DNA from 4 places in the Alishewanella sp. HL-SH06 genome. Region 1 is predicted to be linked to each of the others. Evidence: predicted binding sites of a transcription regulator. Region 1 holds the regulator's gene; each other region holds the start of a gene.
What was found. The regulator sigma-54, encoded in region 1, starts transcription at its own class of promoters, with help from an activator protein. The targets are predictions, from matches to a motif close to GTTGGCACGNNNNTNGNNT.
Positions count from the first base shown of each region.

Region 1 (4,349 bases):
AGGCTTCGGTAATTTCGACGTGACGGCCTGTTAAATTGATTTGCATAGACTCTTCCTTTTAGTTAAGACACTTACAGCAGGGTCTTTCGTTGATTTGACGGCGGAATAAACAACGATTCGCGGTATTTAGCGATAGTTCGCCTAGCCACGTTTATCCCTTGTTCTAACAAAATTTCCGCCATTTTACTGTCACTTAGCGGTTTTGCCGGATTTTCTGCCGCCACCAATTTTTTAATAAAAGCACGAATGGCAGTGGAAGAACATTCACCACCACTCTCTGTACTAACATGACTGGAGAAAAAGAACTTAAGTTCAAAAATTCCACGTGGTGTATGCATATATTTATGAGTGGTGACGCGTGAGATAGTCGACTCATGCATACCGACCATTTCTGCAACATCATTCAATACCATCGGTTTCATGGCTTCTTCACCATGCTCAAAAAAGGCTTGTTGTTGCTGCACAATGCAATTGGCTACTTTGAGTAAAGTATCGTTTCGGCTTTCTAAGCTCTTTAAAAACCATTTAGCTTCTTGCAAGTGCGAACGAATAAATTGCGTATCAGCGGTATTTTTAGCGGTTTTGCTCATCGCCGCATATTGCTGATTGATCCGTATTTTGGGCATAGCGTCAGCGTTTAATTCGACTTGCCAGCGACCTTTTACTTTTGTCACCGTGACATCAGGAATAACATATTGCTGCTCTTGTTTAATCACATCAGCACCAGGCCGTGGATTTAAACTGTGGATCAACTGCATGACTTCCTTTAACTCTTCTTCTTTGAGTTTAGTCACGCGCATCAAAGAACGAAAGTCTCTATTCGCTAAAAATTCGGTATAGTTGCTAATAATGAGTTTTGCATCATTTAAATAGGGGGTAGTTGGCTCAAACTGCCGTAACTGCACCAGTAAACACTCTTGCACCGAGCGCGCGCCAACCCCGACCGGATCAAATAATTGAATGCGTTTAATCACGGCTTCAACTTCGTCGGCCTCGACCTCGTTAGATTGCAGTGAGTCGAGTATTTCTTCGCAGCTGATACTTAAAAAACCATTGTCATCGATGGCTTCAATAATGATCTCAGCAATAGCCCGGTCGATTTCAGAAAAGGGCGTGAGTTGCATTTGCCAACGTAAATAATCTTGCAGGGTATCGCTGGTTTCACCCTGATACACCATATCGTCATCAGGCATGTTGCCACTGCTAACAGGGGCGGCACTGACTAAGTCATCCCAGTTATTATCTAGCGGTAAATCTTCTTGGATGTTTTGTTTATTCAGATCATCGCTGGTATCGCGATCGGCTGCGTCTTTTTGCTCTGAGTTTTTGTTGCGTGGATCGTCAAGGGTATCGCGATTGATATTGCCAAGACTGTGATCAACCTCATCTGGCTGACGTTCGAAATCATCATCGCCTTCGAGTAACGGGTTCGCGTCTAACGCTTCCTGTATTTCTTGCTGTAGCTCAATGGTGGACAACTGTAATAGGCGTATCGCCTGTTGCAGTTGTGGCGTCATGGTAAGCTGTTGTCCTAGGCGGAGTTGCAAAGAGGGCTTCATGTACCTGTAATTCTCTCCTGAATGCGCAGTTGCGTTCTATCTTCTTTACTATAGCCTGAATTGCTCACCTAGGTATACATCACGCACCTGCTGATTTGCTAGAACATCTTGCGGAGAACCGGCTGCAATCAGTTCGCCATGACTGACAATATAAGCGATTTCACAAACATCTAACGTTTCACGCACATTATGGTCAGTAATGAGAACACCAATGCCACGTTGGCTGAGGTGTTGAATGATTTTTTTGATATCAAGTACTGAAATCGGGTCAACCCCAGCAAATGGTTCGTCTAATAAAATAAAAGCGGGATCAGCGGCTAGTGCCCGCGCGATCTCAACCCGACGACGCTCGCCACCAGATAACGCCATCCCTAAACTGTTGCGGATATGGCCGATATGAAATTCTTCTAATAAATCATCGGCAATTTCAGCGCGGCGTTGCGTGCTTAAATCTTTGCGGGTTTGCAAAATGGCCAATAAGTTTTCATGCACAGTCAATTTACGAAAAATCGAGCTTTCTTGCGGTAAATAACCAATGCCGGCGCGGGCACGTTGGTGGATCGGAGCAAAAGTAATATCTTGCTCGTTGAGGGTAATGGTGCCTTTATCCGAGGGAACTAAGCCAACAATCATGTAAAAGGTTGTTGTTTTACCTGCACCGTTAGGGCCTAATAAACCGACGATTTGCCCTGCATTGACCTCTAAGCTGACATCTTTCACTACCTGCCGGCTTTTATAGCTTTTGGCGAGGTGCGAGACCACTAACTTCATGGATTGTCCTTGTTTTCTGGGGTGAAAATCGTGGTAACGCGACGATTTTGCTCACCTTCAGCACTTAATTGTTGTAATTCAATGTTGTAACGGATCACGGCACCGCGTACTAAGCTACCGCTTTGCATCACTTCGGCATTACCCGATAACGTTAAAATTCGGCTGGCACGGTCAAATCGGATCTCATTCGCTTGAGCGGTTACAGGACGATCACCTTGCAGTGTTTGTGAATAGGTCGCCGGTGAGCCTGTTGTAATAAACACCTCTTTACCTTTACCAGCACTGGCGTCGACTTCAAGTTTGTCTGCTTTGATCAACATGGACCCCTGACGTACGACAACGTTATCGGCATAACTGGCAATGCTGTCAATTAATGAGGCTAAGGTTTTATCTGCATCGACCGAGATGGGCTGTTTATGATCCGGTTCGGCGGCCAAACTAACGGCAGAAAAAAAGGCCAAAACAATCATTAAGCTATTAATTTTCATTGAAATATACCGTCTCTAAATGCTTTTGCAATTGTATGGTTTCTTTTGTTAAATCGACATGCATACCTTGCCCTTTAATGAAAAAACCGGCGCCGGTGATCTGAACGATTTCATGCGTATGAATACTTTTTTCAGGCAACATCAGTTGTAATGAGGCCGTTTCAACGCGTTCTACTAAACCTAGGGTTTGTTTGTTTTGCAAAACCACTTGGTTTTCCAAAATAATCTTATCTTCAGGAAACCAGACACCTTGTAAGCTACTGATTTCCCAAGCAGGCTGATGTGCTTTATTAAACAGGGTATAGCGCGGTTGATCAAACTGCGTAAAGCCGAGCTGTTCAAAATGCTCTAATTTCAGCGCCTGCACGTGATCGGCAATATAGCCCTCATTGTCGTAGATGCGCAAGGTAACATTTTCAGCAATGTAATCCGGTTGAAATTCTCGATCCACTTGCAGATCCACTTGCTCAACGCTGGGATTCAACCACAGGTAGCCCGCGACTATCACGAGTAACATGACGATGAGCACAAAAAACTTTCTCATGAGCTGCTGCCATCAAATTGTAAAAATCGCTGTTGCGCAATCAGTAACAGATCGCATAATTCGCGCACTGCACCAAAGCCGCCAGGTAATGACGTGGCTAAATGGGCATGCTTTCGCAAATAAGGATGTGCATCTTTTACCGCGACGGCTAAGCCACAATGTTGCATGACTTGCCAATCGGCCAAATCATCACCGATATAAGCGACTTGGCTGGCATCTAATTGCAGTTCAGCGAGCAGCGCTTGAAATGCAGCTGTTTTATTTTCTTGCCCTTGATAAATATAGGGCACAGTTAGCGATTTCATACGCTGCTCCACAATGGCCGATTGTCGCCCTGTGATCACGGCTACTTCTATGCCAGCTTGGCGCAGTGCTTTAATGCCATAGCCATCCCGGGTATGAAAGGCTTTTAGCTCTTCACCTTGATTACCTAAGTAAATGCGCCCATCCGAAAATACGCCATCGACATCACAGATAAGTAATTTAATATCTGCCGCGCGGCTGGCGTTAGTATCACTGATAGCTTGGTACAACTGGCGATATAAGTCCATGTTACATTACTCCTGCTCGCAGTAAGTCGTGCATATTCATGGCGCCGATTGGCTCGCGCTGCTCGTTAACAATGATCAGGCCATTAATTTTTCGTTGCTGCATAATATTTAACGCTTCTGCGGCAAGCATTTCTGCTTTAACCGTAATGCAATTGACCGTCATCACCTTGGCAATAGAGGTGCTGTGTATATCAATACGTTGATCAAGAATACGTCGTAAATCACCGTCTGTAAAAAGCCCAGCTAAGCGACCTTGTGCATCGACCACGGTGGTCATGCCGAGCCCTTTGCGTGAAATCTCTAATAAGGCATCTTTAATGCTGGCCTCTTGCGGTACGATAGGCACCAAATTCTCTTTATGCATTAAATCTTCTAATCGCAACAATAACTTGCGACCAAGGCTGCCACCGGGATGTGATAACGCAAAATCATCGGC
Region 1 covers NZ_CP199752.1:852,985-857,333, forward strand. The annotation lists gene hpf (ribosome hibernation promoting factor) at 1-46, opposite strand, end outside; gene ACUJFK_RS03830 (RNA polymerase factor sigma-54) at 72-1,559, opposite strand; gene lptB (LPS export ABC transporter ATP-binding protein) at 1,608-2,330, opposite strand; gene lptA (lipopolysaccharide transport periplasmic protein LptA) at 2,327-2,818, opposite strand; gene lptC (LPS export ABC transporter periplasmic protein LptC) at 2,808-3,362, opposite strand; gene kdsC (3-deoxy-manno-octulosonate-8-phosphatase KdsC) at 3,359-3,913, opposite strand; gene ACUJFK_RS03855 (KpsF/GutQ family sugar-phosphate isomerase) at 3,915-4,349, opposite strand, start outside.

Region 2 (4,349 bases), 530 kb from region 1:
AATACCACTCTAAAGACAAGTCTAGGTTGGTTGATTCAAACGGGTCTAGATCTGGGTTACCACGTCCGCCGGTACCACCGTCAATCCGCACTAAGGCATTCAGCGTTTGTCCACCTTGGATATCGGCATAGCTTGGACGAGCCAATGTTTTACTGACCGAGGTACGGAAAATTACATCTTCAACCACTTCAATGTTGAAATCGACATTGGGCAGTACGTTAGTGTAATCACCGGTTAGCTCAGTAAAGTCACTTTCACCAGTGCTGATCAAGTTGAATTCGTTATCACCTGCCCAAGCAATACCACTGTAGACCGGTACTAAGGCGTTTGATGTAACGTCGGTTTTCTCGTAACGCACACCCGCGGTTAAGCCATAAAAACGCTCACCAATTTCACCGGAGAAATTTAACTGCACATAAGCAGCTTTTTGTTCTTCCGTAGTACGGCGGTCCGTGGTCATGTTAGACGAAGCACAGAACGAGGTACCGCAATCACCCACTTGACCCAAGGCACCATATTTATCATTGGCTATTTGACGGATAGTATTGAAATCCCAACGGAAAAACTCTTTTAACATATCGCTGCTGGTAGAAGCGTTGAAGTTATCGCCTAACTGGTCAAGCTTGAACACTGACGGGTCGATATCACCCGCCGCGCCTAAACCACCCCAGTTATCCTGTTGCACGTTAGAGAACGCTGAACGGTTTTTGGTTTCTGAACTTGTTACACCAAAATCGATACTGTTTAAGATGCCATCGTCAAACGAATAGTTACCGCGAAGTTGCAGTTGGTCGATGTCACTGCGCATTTGGCTATTGCGGAATGAACTACCCGTTACCCGCATGTCTTCACCGCGAATACCCGTAAAGCCAGCAGGGTAACCAATAACCAATGTAGGCAAGTCGGTGTCAAAACGTGCGGTAGTGAGAGTACGCACGAAAGTCGCCATACCAATAACGTTGTTGCTACCAAAGGGGCTGTTTGGGCTAGAATCAGCTGACGAGCTATGATAGTCCAACTCTAACTTTAAGTTGTCACTTGCTTGCCAGTTAACATTGAAACCTAAAGACTTATTCTCGTTTACGGTTGAGAACTGCCCACCACCCATGGCTAAATCGCCAGGAGCACCAAAAGCTTCAGAATAGACAATGGGTGCTGCTACTGGGCCATCGCTCCACACACCTGAAGAAGGGCCGAAGTTAAACCAGGCAGAAACATCATTGTAACGATCTGACACTTCATTTTTTGCATAAGTGTAATCTAAGGTTGTTCTTACTGAGTCAACCGGTTGATACTGCAGTACTAACTGACCATTAGTACGGGTTCTTTCTACTTCATGAAACGCATAACCTAAGCTTTGTGGTACGGAGTAGATTGAGTCAGCAGCTGGGTAATTTTGATGAGCATTGGCACCATCAGGGATTAAACCACCCCAATCTGCATTACCACCATCCCAGTCAAAACCATTTACGGTGCCAGGAAAAGTTCGCCAGCCGCCGCTATTGGCTTGCTTGTTGCCGCTTTCACGCTGCTGGTATGAGCCGCTAATGGCGACACCAAATTTGTCGTCATTAAAAGTATTGCTGTATAAGCCTGATAGCTCTGGCGTGATGCTGGCGCCTTCGTCAGTTGACTGGTCCATTACACCTTTGATACCAAAGCTGGCTTTCTCGCCGGGAGCATTCAATGGTTTAGTCGTTAAAATGTTAATGGTTGAGCCCATACCACCGGTAGCGATAGTGGCACGACCCGTTTTATACACTTCAACTCCTGAAATACCCTCAGAAGCGATGTTTGCAAAATCATACGAACGAGAAGATGAGGCTGAGGTCGCTTCCAGTGACGAAGCGGGCATTTGCCGGCCATTTAACATCACTAAGTTAAAATCTGGGCCAAAACCTCGCACCGTAACGCGGCTACCTTCACCGTTTGAACGGTCGATAGCCACACCCGTGATCCGTTGCAAGGATTCTGCAAGGTTAGTGTCTGGAAATTTACCAATATCTTCTGCAGAGATGGCATCAACCACGCCGACAGAGCTGCGTTTAACATCCATCGACTTAATTAAACTGCCACGAATGCCCGAAACTTGAATTATTTCAATATCACTGTTTTCGTCCGCAGCGGCTTCTTGCGCGAAACCAGGCGCCATCATGCCGGCGCCTGTAATCAGTGACAAACTCATCGCTATGCGCGACAGCTTGAAACGTGTTTGATTCATACCTTTCTCCCGTGTTTCCTGTATTTTTGCCATTTTATTATATGCTTCGCTTACATTTTAATGACATTTGCAGGCACAAAAATGTAAGCGCTTACACAACTTAGTTGATTAATATTTCTACGTCAAGACAGACCAGTAAAAAGATGCACAAATGTGTGGCAATAAAAGTTCACTTTTAGTGCACTGAGAACAACGAGAATAAAGGTTTCTGGCTAAAAAACTGCTGAAAAAAGGCTTTAATTACCAAATCACGCTAAATTGCCTTATTTTGGTGCACTACAATTTTTAGGGTGCTTAGCTACCACTGTTTTCTACGCACTTACCACTTGATGCAATCTTTACGCATAAAAACTTTCATCCTGCGAACGCACCAACAATTAACTCACTTCAACTATTAGCTGTTTTGCACAAATGGCAAAAATTCAGAACAGGCTCTTTCTAAAAAGATTTACTTTTCCTCAGTTCAAGACACTCTCTTTTCAAGAATGAAGTTCACCATCACACGCCTCGTTTGTTGACCCAGTTCAGTATGCCGCTCCACACCAACACGCTAAATTTGTCATTATTTAGGATAATTGCTAACATAAGCCCTTGTTGGGGAGTAGCCTGCTTTCGAAATTTGGAAGAATTCGTATCAACATAATTGGCCACATGCCATGGTGCGAATACCTCTTGGTTGGCGAGACCATCGATATATCCATGCCCAAGGTCGGGCGTGTGGATATATCGTGGACTTGATATGCCCGACCGGAGCCAACTAAATGAACCCAATTCCGCTTATTTTACTTGCCTTTGCTATGTCCACAGATGCTTTCGCTGCTGCGATTGGTAAAGGTGCAACCCTTAAAAAACCACGATTGATAGAAGCTTTCAAAATCGGACTCATCTTTGGTTTTATCGAAGCAATCACGCCGCTTGTAGGCTGGTTGATAGGAAAGTCAGCCTCAGAATATGTAGAAGCTTGGGATCACTGGATTGCCTTTTCACTCTTGACGATTCTAGGTCTGCATATGATTTATGAAGGTACAAAGCCGGCTGGAAATGATGAAGAACAAGAAACTGGAAAGTCTTTATTTCGAATCTGCCTAACGGCATTTAGTACAAGCATTGACGCAATGGTGGTTGGTGTGAGTCTTGCGTTCATCAACGTCAACATTTGGATAGCAGCAGCTTTGATTGGATTTGCGACGACACTGATGGTGACTATTGGCATAATGCTAGGGCGTGCAATAGGCTCGGTTATAGGGCACAGAGCTGAGATTTTTGGCGGCCTTACGCTAATTGCGGTTGGGTCATTAACATTGTACAGTCATTTGTAATTTTTTTTCGAGGCACCAACCTTTGTGGAGGCCAGCAATCTTTTATTCGGTGCGGCCCCACGTATTATTAACACAGCGCACTGGCTCGACAGTTACTGGTACCCACAACGGGCATCGAGGCATTAGCACTTAACAGCGTTTTTTACTCGTCATATCTTTTAAACTCATACATCGATAATTACATGAATGGGATACTGACTGATAAAAGCGAGAAACAGAAACACCTCGCTGAACCATCACATATATGCGAAAGCCGGCTTTATCTCACAACCGAATATGTTTTCTAGTTTGTTTAAGCTGTAAATTAAAGTTCAATAGGATTAATTTTCTCTGAATAATATTGATTGCATCATAACTGTAAGAGCTGCATATACAACATCGGAGGATGACATGGCAGACGTTCAGAAAGCCTTAGAAACACAAATCAAGAATATTGAAACGCGTACTGGGAAGACGATAGATCAGCTTAAATCGCTTGCTCAGGATTGCGGCCTCACCAAGCACAGCGAAATCGTCAATATGTTAAAAAGCGACCTTGGAGTTGGACATGGCGATGCAAACACCATTGCTCATTTAGCCAAAACATTAACTCAAACAGATAACAGCATTGTCGTCGGTCCAATTGATGCTCTTTATGTTGGCCCCAAAGCAGCTCTTCGCCAGATTCATGAATCGCTCCTTGCGCAAATGGAAAATTTTGGATCATTCGAGTCTGCTCCAAAACAAAAATACGTCAGCTACCGCAGAAAGAAGCAGTTTGCCACGATAGGCCCTGTAACCAAAACGCGAGTGGAACTTGGACTAAACAT
Region 2 covers NZ_CP199752.1:318,800-323,148, reverse strand. The annotation lists gene ACUJFK_RS01460 (TonB-dependent receptor) at 1-2,221, opposite strand, end outside; yybP-ykoY riboswitch at 2,806-2,975, shown strand; gene ACUJFK_RS01455 (manganese efflux pump MntP) at 2,983-3,540, shown strand; gene ACUJFK_RS01450 (DUF4287 domain-containing protein) at 3,931-4,349, shown strand, end outside.
Region 2: a site for sigma-54 is predicted at 2,897-2,915, ahead of ACUJFK_RS01455 (manganese efflux pump MntP). Genes of this name have one in related genera too.

Region 3 (4,349 bases), 1.9 Mb from region 1:
TCTGTAGTATCAAAACTGTTTGTTCTTACCGATTTATAATGAACTAAATTGAACGCTAAAATCAAGTAAAAGCCTTATTTTATTGGGGTTTATCGAGCTTTAACGAGACTTCGCGATCTTCCGTGAACGCTGAAATGGCTGCCCCAGCAGGAATCGAACCTGCAACTGCCCCTTAGGAGGGGGCCGTTATATCCATTTAACTATGAGGCAACAGGGCGCAGAGTCTAGCAGAATAAGACCTTGAAGTGAATATTACCTTGCGACCGCTTACGCTGTTGTTTCATAACTCAGAAAGCGGCCTTGATAAAGGCTATCGGCTTTGAAAGCTAACAATATCACCCGGTTGAATATGATTGAGCAATTGTTGGCTCGGCGAGGCGGCCCATGCGCCTTCTGGGGTAATATCGGTAATCGTGAGTTGCACGGGGCTATCAAGTAAACGCCGCAGTTCGGCTTGCTGCGGATCGCGCTGAACTTGAATTAAATTAACCTGATCACCCACTTTTAAACCATGGCTGCTGCCTAAGCCGATCTGAATATGCTGTTGTTTTACTTGGCGGATTTGTGCAAGCAACGGCTGGCATTGGGTTTGTTCTTGAATATCTTGCGCCACGGTACGAAGCACTTGATCAATTTTTTGGCCATAGGGCATGCGCCAAAATGCCACACTGTGGCTATTGGGTGTGGTGTTATCTTGAACTGGCCAAAAACTACTGGTGCGGTATTCTTGTTGGTAATGCACTCGTCGCTCATAGGTATCAAACAAGGTCACTTCTAAAGTAAAGAAGCGTTCTCGTTGGCTGCTTTGCCAAAATTTACTGGTTTTAGCGCCAAGTGATAAATCCTGAATAGTAGCGAATAAAATAAATTGTTGGCCCTCTGCAAAAAACTGATCGGCAACATTGGCGGTTAATTGAGATTGCGCGATGGGTTCGTCACGCACTTGTAATGCTAGGCTTGGGCCAAAGTCACGCAAGTGGCGCGACAGTTGTCGTGTACTGTGTTCACCTAGTTCAAACAACTGGCCATAAATGGCGTCTTGCCGCGCATCTAAATGCACTTGGGTAACCAATAATGGGTTTCGAAAATTAGCCGAACAGCTTTTGGCCATCGGCAAGATATGGGCTTTTAGCGTAATAAACACCTGTTGTTGGCTGTGCGTTTCTGACAGTAGCTGTACTTGTCGCAGCTCCGCGCTAGTGCTAAGCGTAACCGAGTGATGTTGCAAGATCCCTTGCACTACCTGTTGGTGGCTTTCTAATTTTGCCCCTGCAAATAAGGTGGCGCGTTGCAGTGCATCTTCAATGGCCGCTCGACGCGCGCTATCTAAATCGCCACGTTCAATACTGGCTTGCCCGGTGGCTTCATACCAGTTGGCGTAGAGTGAATTACTTTGGCTTAAAGCGGCAAGCCCGAACAAGAGGGTGGATAGAATGCGTATTCTCATAGTCTGCCATCGTCTGAATGTATTGATTAGGTGTAAACGCCTATCGGGTAGTTTGCTTAGCACCGGCGTTACAACGTATCTATTGCTACTGTACAAGCAAATAATGTGCCGAGCTGGTTTTTTGTGATGACTGGCGTGAATTTTGCTTAAGTTTTGATATCAGAAAAGCGTTGGCTTAGGCAGCGCCCGCTGCCGTGACAGGATGGGTTATTATGATTAAGAGCTTAAGCGTAGTTGTGATCCTTACAACATTAACAGCAGCTTGTGGCCAATTGGCTGATAGACATATTGAATATCAACAAGAAACGCCACTGGCTTTCCCGGTGATAACGGCGCTGGGTGCTGCGCCAATATCAGCACAACCGGGTGCGAGTGACAGCCAGCGTATGTTAATGGCGATGCGTGCTTCCAAATTAGAAGCTTATCGAGAATTAGCTGAGCGGGTTTATGGTCAAAGAATTGACAGCAAAAACACCTTAAGTGCCATGGTCGCGCAAAACGATGTGCTAGAAGCGTCAGTGCAAGGTGTGATCCGCGGTGCGCGGGTAGTGAAAACCTATGCGGTTGAAGATACCTATATTACCGAGCTATCGCTGGATTTTGCCGAAGTATATGCAACCTTGCAGCATACCGAGCCGAAGCAAAGTATTCGCAGTGTGCGTTATTTGTGGTGATGGCTAGGCCTATTAAGCGCGGATAATTGCTTAATACGTAAGGTTGGATCAGGCTTTTACGCCACTGCCTTTACTATCTACAGCCGGTTTGCCTTTGTTGGTGTAGGTTAAGCCGGTCTTACCATTCGCCGATAAAATCTCATGCTTTAATCGACCTAGCGTTAACTGGCTGTGTTCTAAAACCTGCTGGTTAACGGCAGTTTGTTGTTTGCACTGCGCCAATAAATCATCCAAAACAGCAATACGCTCATCAAACCAAGATTGTTTGCGTTGCTCAGCCAGGTCTTCAGATTGGCTAAGTGCCTTATCGGTTTGTTCAATTTGTAGCAATAAGGTATTTTTTTGTTCGATGATGTTGTTTAAACGCGGTACATCACGTTCAGTAACCGCTTTAAGTTCATGTTCTAGCAACAACAAAAGCGCAGATAAATGCGCTTGTTGTTGGTTCAGGCAGGTGAGGGTGGCGCTTTGTGCTGTATTCATTAGCGGTCGAATAAATCGCCCTCAAATTGCATGATACGCTTAGCTAACTGCTCAACGTTAATTTTGTATTTGCCTTCAGCAATAGCCTGTTTAATCTTATCGACTTTCTCTTGATCGATACCGCTACTGTTACTGGCCTTTTCTTGCAATTTAGAAAATTGCTGAGCTTGCGGTGTAATAGAAACCGAATCTTGCTTTTGCATTGCCTGACTACCGGCATTTTGCTGCACAGTAGTTTGTTGGCGCTGCACCAGTTGATCGTTTTTATCTGTTTTAACCTGCGGAGTATTTTGCAAGTTATTAATATTAATCGCCATAATAGAACCTCTTCACCTAAACTTTAGTCCTTATGCTTAGGTTAACGGCCGCTACAAAGAAAACTTTAGGTTTATTTTCTAAAATTTCACTTGAACTTGATTAACCCCAACAACCTCTGCTTGAATACTGCGCCCAGATTGCTGGTTTCTCACGGTAACTATAGCACCTAGGGTACCGTCTTGCTGAACCACGCCAGTGGCAGTAACAGATAAACCGCTGTTATTAATTTCTATTGTAACAATATCACCCCGGCATACAAGACAAAGATCTTGAAGGTTGATAATTTGACCAACACTCAGACTGCGTTTATTTTTACTACCAATAATCTCAGCCGGTTGCTGCACAATATTACCCCGAACTAAGCGTCGCTCCCGGCGCTCAATTTCGAGCATATCGGCCGTGATAACCGTTCCTGGAGAAATATTTTGCCGCATCACCACTAAATCAAGATACTCGGTGATCTTAGCTGATATAAACAACTGCCAAGCGACAGGGCTGTCACAGCTTAATTGCACGGTGGTTTGGCGTGGATTGTAGTTTGCCGGTAAACTAAATTGCAGGGCATTAGCACATTCTTTATCACCAATCCGAGTATCCAAAGGGGTCACGCTTATCTCAGTATCTGTTGACAGTTCGCTGGCTAAGGTGTCTTTTAACCAATTTTCTGTCAGGGTCGTTAATTGTTCAGGGTTATAGCTTGCTGAGGTATTTTGCTCGGCAAAAGCCGAAGCATTAAGCGTTAAACTTAAGCACAGTAAGGTAATTAAAGCAGTAATATGACGAAAATTTTCATACTTTTTCATAGGGTTTGTCTATGCTTAACTAACAAAGGGCTATAACATACCTGAATCATGTATTGACGCCGATTTTCTGACAGTTGAACTAGTCATGCAAATATCACGCCTAAAGGCTGAAGTAAGGAAACCCAGATGTCCAGTATTCTAGATTCCGTCAACCAGCGCACCCAACTTGTGGGTCAGAATCGATTAGAGTTGCTGCTGTTTAAGCTTGCTGGACGCCAGCGTTATGGTATTAACGTGTTTAAAGTGCGTGAGGTATTGCAATGTCCGCGTTTAACCAGCATGCCCAAACGCAACAAGTTTGTGCGTGGTATTGCGCACATTCGTGGCCAAACCATATCGGTCATTGATTTAAGCTTGGCTATCGGCGGGCGAGAAATTCAAGATCTTTCCACTGCGTTCATTATTATTTCTGAGTATAACCGCTCGGTGCAGGGCTTTTTAGTTAGTTCAGTTGAGCGCATAGTTAATACCAACTGGGAAACCATCATGCCTCCGCCAAAAGGCACTGGTGGTAAGCAAAGCTATTTAACGGCTGTTACCGAGCTGGATAAAGAATTAATTGAGATCTTGGATGTTGAAAAAATTCTCGAAGAGATTTCACCCTCACCGACAATGATCCACGAT
Region 3 covers NZ_CP199752.1:2,874,873-2,879,221, reverse strand. The annotation lists tRNA gene ACUJFK_RS13245 (tRNA-Arg) at 136-210, opposite strand; gene ACUJFK_RS13240 (flagellar assembly protein T N-terminal domain-containing protein) at 311-1,447, opposite strand; gene ACUJFK_RS13235 (LPP20 family lipoprotein) at 1,660-2,121, shown strand; gene flgN (flagellar export chaperone FlgN) at 2,170-2,604, opposite strand; gene flgM (flagellar biosynthesis anti-sigma factor FlgM) at 2,604-2,921, opposite strand; gene flgA (flagellar basal body P-ring formation chaperone FlgA) at 3,000-3,725, opposite strand; gene ACUJFK_RS13215 (chemotaxis protein) at 3,852-4,349, shown strand, end outside.
Region 3: a site for sigma-54 is predicted at 1,542-1,560, ahead of ACUJFK_RS13240 (flagellar assembly protein T N-terminal domain-containing protein). Genes of this name have one in related genera too.

Region 4 (4,349 bases), 1.2 Mb from region 1:
GGCCTTTTTTATACGTAATGTCCTACAAAGCCACGGCTGACATCGCACTGGGTGACAAGGTTGCTGAGCCGTGTCGGTTATCCTGTCGACTTAATCAGTACTGTGCTAACTGCCGCTACTAACTGACTTAGCGCAAAAACCTGCTATTTTGCCAACCAAGCCGCATGAAATCAGGTAAAATCTTCGCCTCAAACAAATACGGTACGCCTAGCTGCTGTGGCTTGTGCCGTGGGCGCTCTAACACTGCGTGTTAACGGAATAGTGCATGGAATACGACTTTACTTATGATCGGGCCACCCGGCAATTTAGCTTAAAACTCAGTGCTGAACACGATGTGTTAGCGCGCTTTTTATTGGACGAATTTGGCCAGCAAGCTTCGGCCTATCAACCGCTGTTAAGCCAATTGCAGGCCTTAAAAGCCTATGACACTTTGCGCTACCAAGGAAAAGAATATCTACTCGAAGTGGAACATGCCGAGGTGACTTTAAGGCATAACACCCTATTTTATGAAGCAGGGGACACGCCGCAACAAACCTCAGCCGAGCTTGATGAAGAGGCATTATCGCTGGATGATCATGGCATGCAAACCCAATGTGGTTTGGAAGATTTAGTGAAACTGCTACAGGCTTGGCAGCAGTTTTTAAGCGGCGGTTAAGCGAAGAGAGCTGCACAGTCTACGGGAATAAATGCACCATTATGGTGCTTTTTTTTGCTTTAAATTTGGCTATGGAGGCTTAAATTATTGTTTTTTATCGATAAATAAAAGTTGGCACAAGGTTTTCTTATATAACGGTGCAATCACAAAAATTAGTCGATAAGGAAAACCATCATGAAGCTTGTTTGTGCCATCATCAAGCCGTTCAAACTGGATGATGTTCGTGAAGCCATCGCGGACATTGGTGTAGAAGGTTTAACGGTGACAGAAGTAAAAGGTTTTGGTCGGCAGAAAGGCCACACCGAATTATATCGTGGAGCTGAGTATCAGGTTGATTTCCTGCCAAAGGTAAAACTGGAAATTGCGACCCAAGATGATCAGGTAGAACGTTTACTTGAAGCCATTCAAAAAGCGGCTCATACCGGTCGGATAGGTGACGGAAAAATTTTCGTTTACAACCTCGAACAAGCCGTCCGTATTCGGACGGGTGAAACCGACGCCGAAGCGATTTAAGGAGTATTAACATGCAAGAACAAATTTATCACTTACAATATGCCATGGATACCTTCTACTTTTTAATGTGCGGTGTCTTAGTTATGTGGATGGCTGCCGGTTTTTCAATGCTGGAAGCAGGTTTGGTGCGCGCCAAAAATACCACTGAGATTTTAACTAAAAACGTGGCCCTTTACTCCATAGCTTGCATTATGTACCTAATATGCGGTTACGCATTTATGTATGGCGGTGACTTTTTCTTAAGTGGTATCGGCGCTGTGGATGTTGATGCTACCTTAACCAGTTTTGCCGAGCGTGAAGATGGTTTTACAGGGGCAGCGGTTTACTCTAGCGCATCTGACTTCTTCTTCCAAGTCGTATTTGTTGCTACTGCAATGTCTATCGTTTCTGGTGCTGTTGCTGAGCGAATGAAGCTTTGGGCCTTTTTAGCATTCGCGGTGGTGATGACGGGCTTTATTTATCCAGTTCATGGATCTTGGACTTGGGGCGCTGAAGGGATGTTCGGTATTAATCTGGATGATCAGTTTGGTTTTTCTGATTTCGCAGGCTCAGGCATTGTGCACATGGCAGGTGCTGCGGCAGCCTTAGCGGGAGTGTTATTACTAGGTGCTCGGAAAGGGAAGTATAGTAAAGACGGTAAAGTGAGTGCAATTCCTGGTGCGAACATGCCTTTAGCAACCTTAGGGACATTGATACTGTGGATGGGTTGGTTTGGTTTTAACGGTGGTTCAGTATTAAAACTGGGGGATATCAGTAATGCTAATGCTGTTGCCGTGGTCTTTTTAAATACCAATGCGGCTGCCGCTTCCGGCGCTATTGCAGCACTGGCCTTATCGGTGCTCTTATTCCGCAAAGCTGATTTAACGATGGCATTAAACGGTGCTCTTGCAGGCTTGGTTGCTATCACGGCTGAACCTTCTACACCAACTGCTTTACAGGCAACGTTATTCGGTGCCATAGGTGGTGTGTTAGTGGTCGGCTCGATTATCGCTTTAGACAAAATTAAGATTGATGATCCAGTTGGTGCTATTTCTGTTCATGGTGTAGTAGGTTTCTTCGGTCTGATGATTGTGCCATTTAGTAAAGAAGGTGCAACCTTCGTTGGCCAGTTAATTGGTGCTTTTGCAATCTTTGCTTGGGTATTTATTACAAGCTTGGTGGTTTGGTATCTCCTGAAATTGGTAATGGGTATTCGTGTAAGCGAAGAAGCAGAATATGAAGGTGTGGATGCTTCAGAGTGCGGTATTGAAGCCTACCCTGAGTTTGTTGCCTCGGTAAAGTAAGCAGTTTGGCGGGTGTCGGTGGCACCCTCCAAGAGCCTGTGTTGTTGGCGTCAGTAAACTTAGTTTCTAGCCAGCAACACTAAACGTGACCCACCTCTGTCTATCCTTGTCCTTTGTCCTATTTGACACCCCGTTGCTACTGGCAGCGGGGTTTTTTTATGTGCAATAAACGCGATCAACAACGTAAATGCGTTTTAATGCAGCAGGGTATTGCTGCGTGTTTACTGAGCAGGTTTGCCAATTTTCGTATTTAACAGCATAGACCAAAAACATTTGAAAACAACAACCTGAGGGTAAATAGTCAGTCTGTCATCAGTGCAATAAGTAAGGGGCTTGCTGTGGGAAAGCAGATTGAACCTGTTGTGCGATGAGGCCGTTAAAAGCGGATAAAGGGGCAAGCTAAGCCAAACAATTTCTGCTGAGTGATAGGTTAAGATGGCCATTAGCATAAAAGAAAAAGGCCGCACAAGTGCGGCCCAGTTTCAATTTTGCATCCATTGCAGTGATCATTCCTTAATCGACTGAAAAGTGCTTCCGTGCTGCATCCTGCAAGCGTATCCATTACTCGCTGACATCATGTCAGTGTCCATACCACACCAAAATCCGCGGTGTGAAAGTGCATCCTGCTGTCATCTCCGATGACTTATCATGCGACAATAACGTTATCCTTATTACTGTCTGCCTGGCCGCATCCTGCAGCTGCAAGCGAAATATTGCCATCCAAGGCTATCCTTTCTTACTCTTTCATCCTGCCGAGTTTTCTTCATCCTGAAGATGTCCTAATGCTGTCCCTATGCTATCCTGCATCTGGTAATATCCATTACCGGGAACATCCTGTACCGCGACCTTGCTACTACTGAAATCCTTTCAACTATCGATCCTTCGATGTGTTCATTATGCCTTTATCAGCATAAAACAGGAGGGGTTTTCTGTAATTTGAAAAATTGTCTTATCTTTGCAATAAAGTGTAAATCAAAAATAGATATTTAATATCAACAGTTTAAATTTAAAGCCTTTCTAAGTGGTGCAGATATAAAGCGCTTTGGCTACCTGTTTTGTGAGAGATCTCGCACACAAAGGCAGGCGATTAGTCACACTGGGGATTGACCTTCTACTTTGGCAAGCGATAATGGTGACAGAAAACACTGAAGGAACCACATGGCACGCGAACAATTAGGAATTTGTGCAGAAGCAAATTTACATGGCAGTTATCTGCTCATTAATGTGTTAGATGGTCAAGAAGCCATGCTGCGGCAAAAACTAACGCGACTGCCGCAGATAATAAATCGTTTAGCCGATCACTTCTCCGAAGCCATGCTCAGCGGTGTGGTCGCCATTAGCAGCCATTTTTGGGATAGCCTGTATCCTTGGCAGCGGCCGGCCGGTCTTAGTGCGTTTCCCGAGTTTCGCTCAGAGCATTTTCAAGTAAGCCACAGTATGGCGGATTTACTCATCCAAGTGCGCTCAGATCGGACTGATGTTAATTACATCGCGCTGCAACAAATCTATCAGTTGATTAGTCCTAATGTCGAAATTGTCGAAAATTTATCAGGGTTCCGCTATCTGGACGGTCGGCAATTAACGGGCTTTATCGATGCCCCAACGAATCCACGCGGCATCAAGCGGCGCAAAGCGGCGCTTGTGGATGCGCTTAACGATCCTGTTTTTGCTGGTGGCAGTTATCTTTATTTTTATCGATTACAGTTAGATCAAAAACATTGGTTGCAATTAAGCACGGAGCAACAAGAAGCCATCATGGGTTATCAAAAGCTGGATGGTAAAAAGTGCGCAGCGGATGCTGAAATCCGTAGTAGTCATTTAACGGCACAACATGTGGTATTGGCGCCTAATGATGCGATGTTGCTCGAGCAAAACATGCCTTATGCCAGTTTGCATAC
Region 4 covers NZ_CP199752.1:3,616,922-3,621,270, reverse strand. The annotation lists gene ACUJFK_RS16745 (YacL family protein) at 266-655, shown strand; gene glnK (P-II family nitrogen regulator) at 830-1,168, shown strand; gene ACUJFK_RS16735 (ammonium transporter) at 1,180-2,451, shown strand; gene ACUJFK_RS16730 (Dyp-type peroxidase) at 3,610-4,349, shown strand, end outside.
Region 4: a site for sigma-54 is predicted at 766-784, ahead of glnK (P-II family nitrogen regulator). Genes of this name have one in related genera too.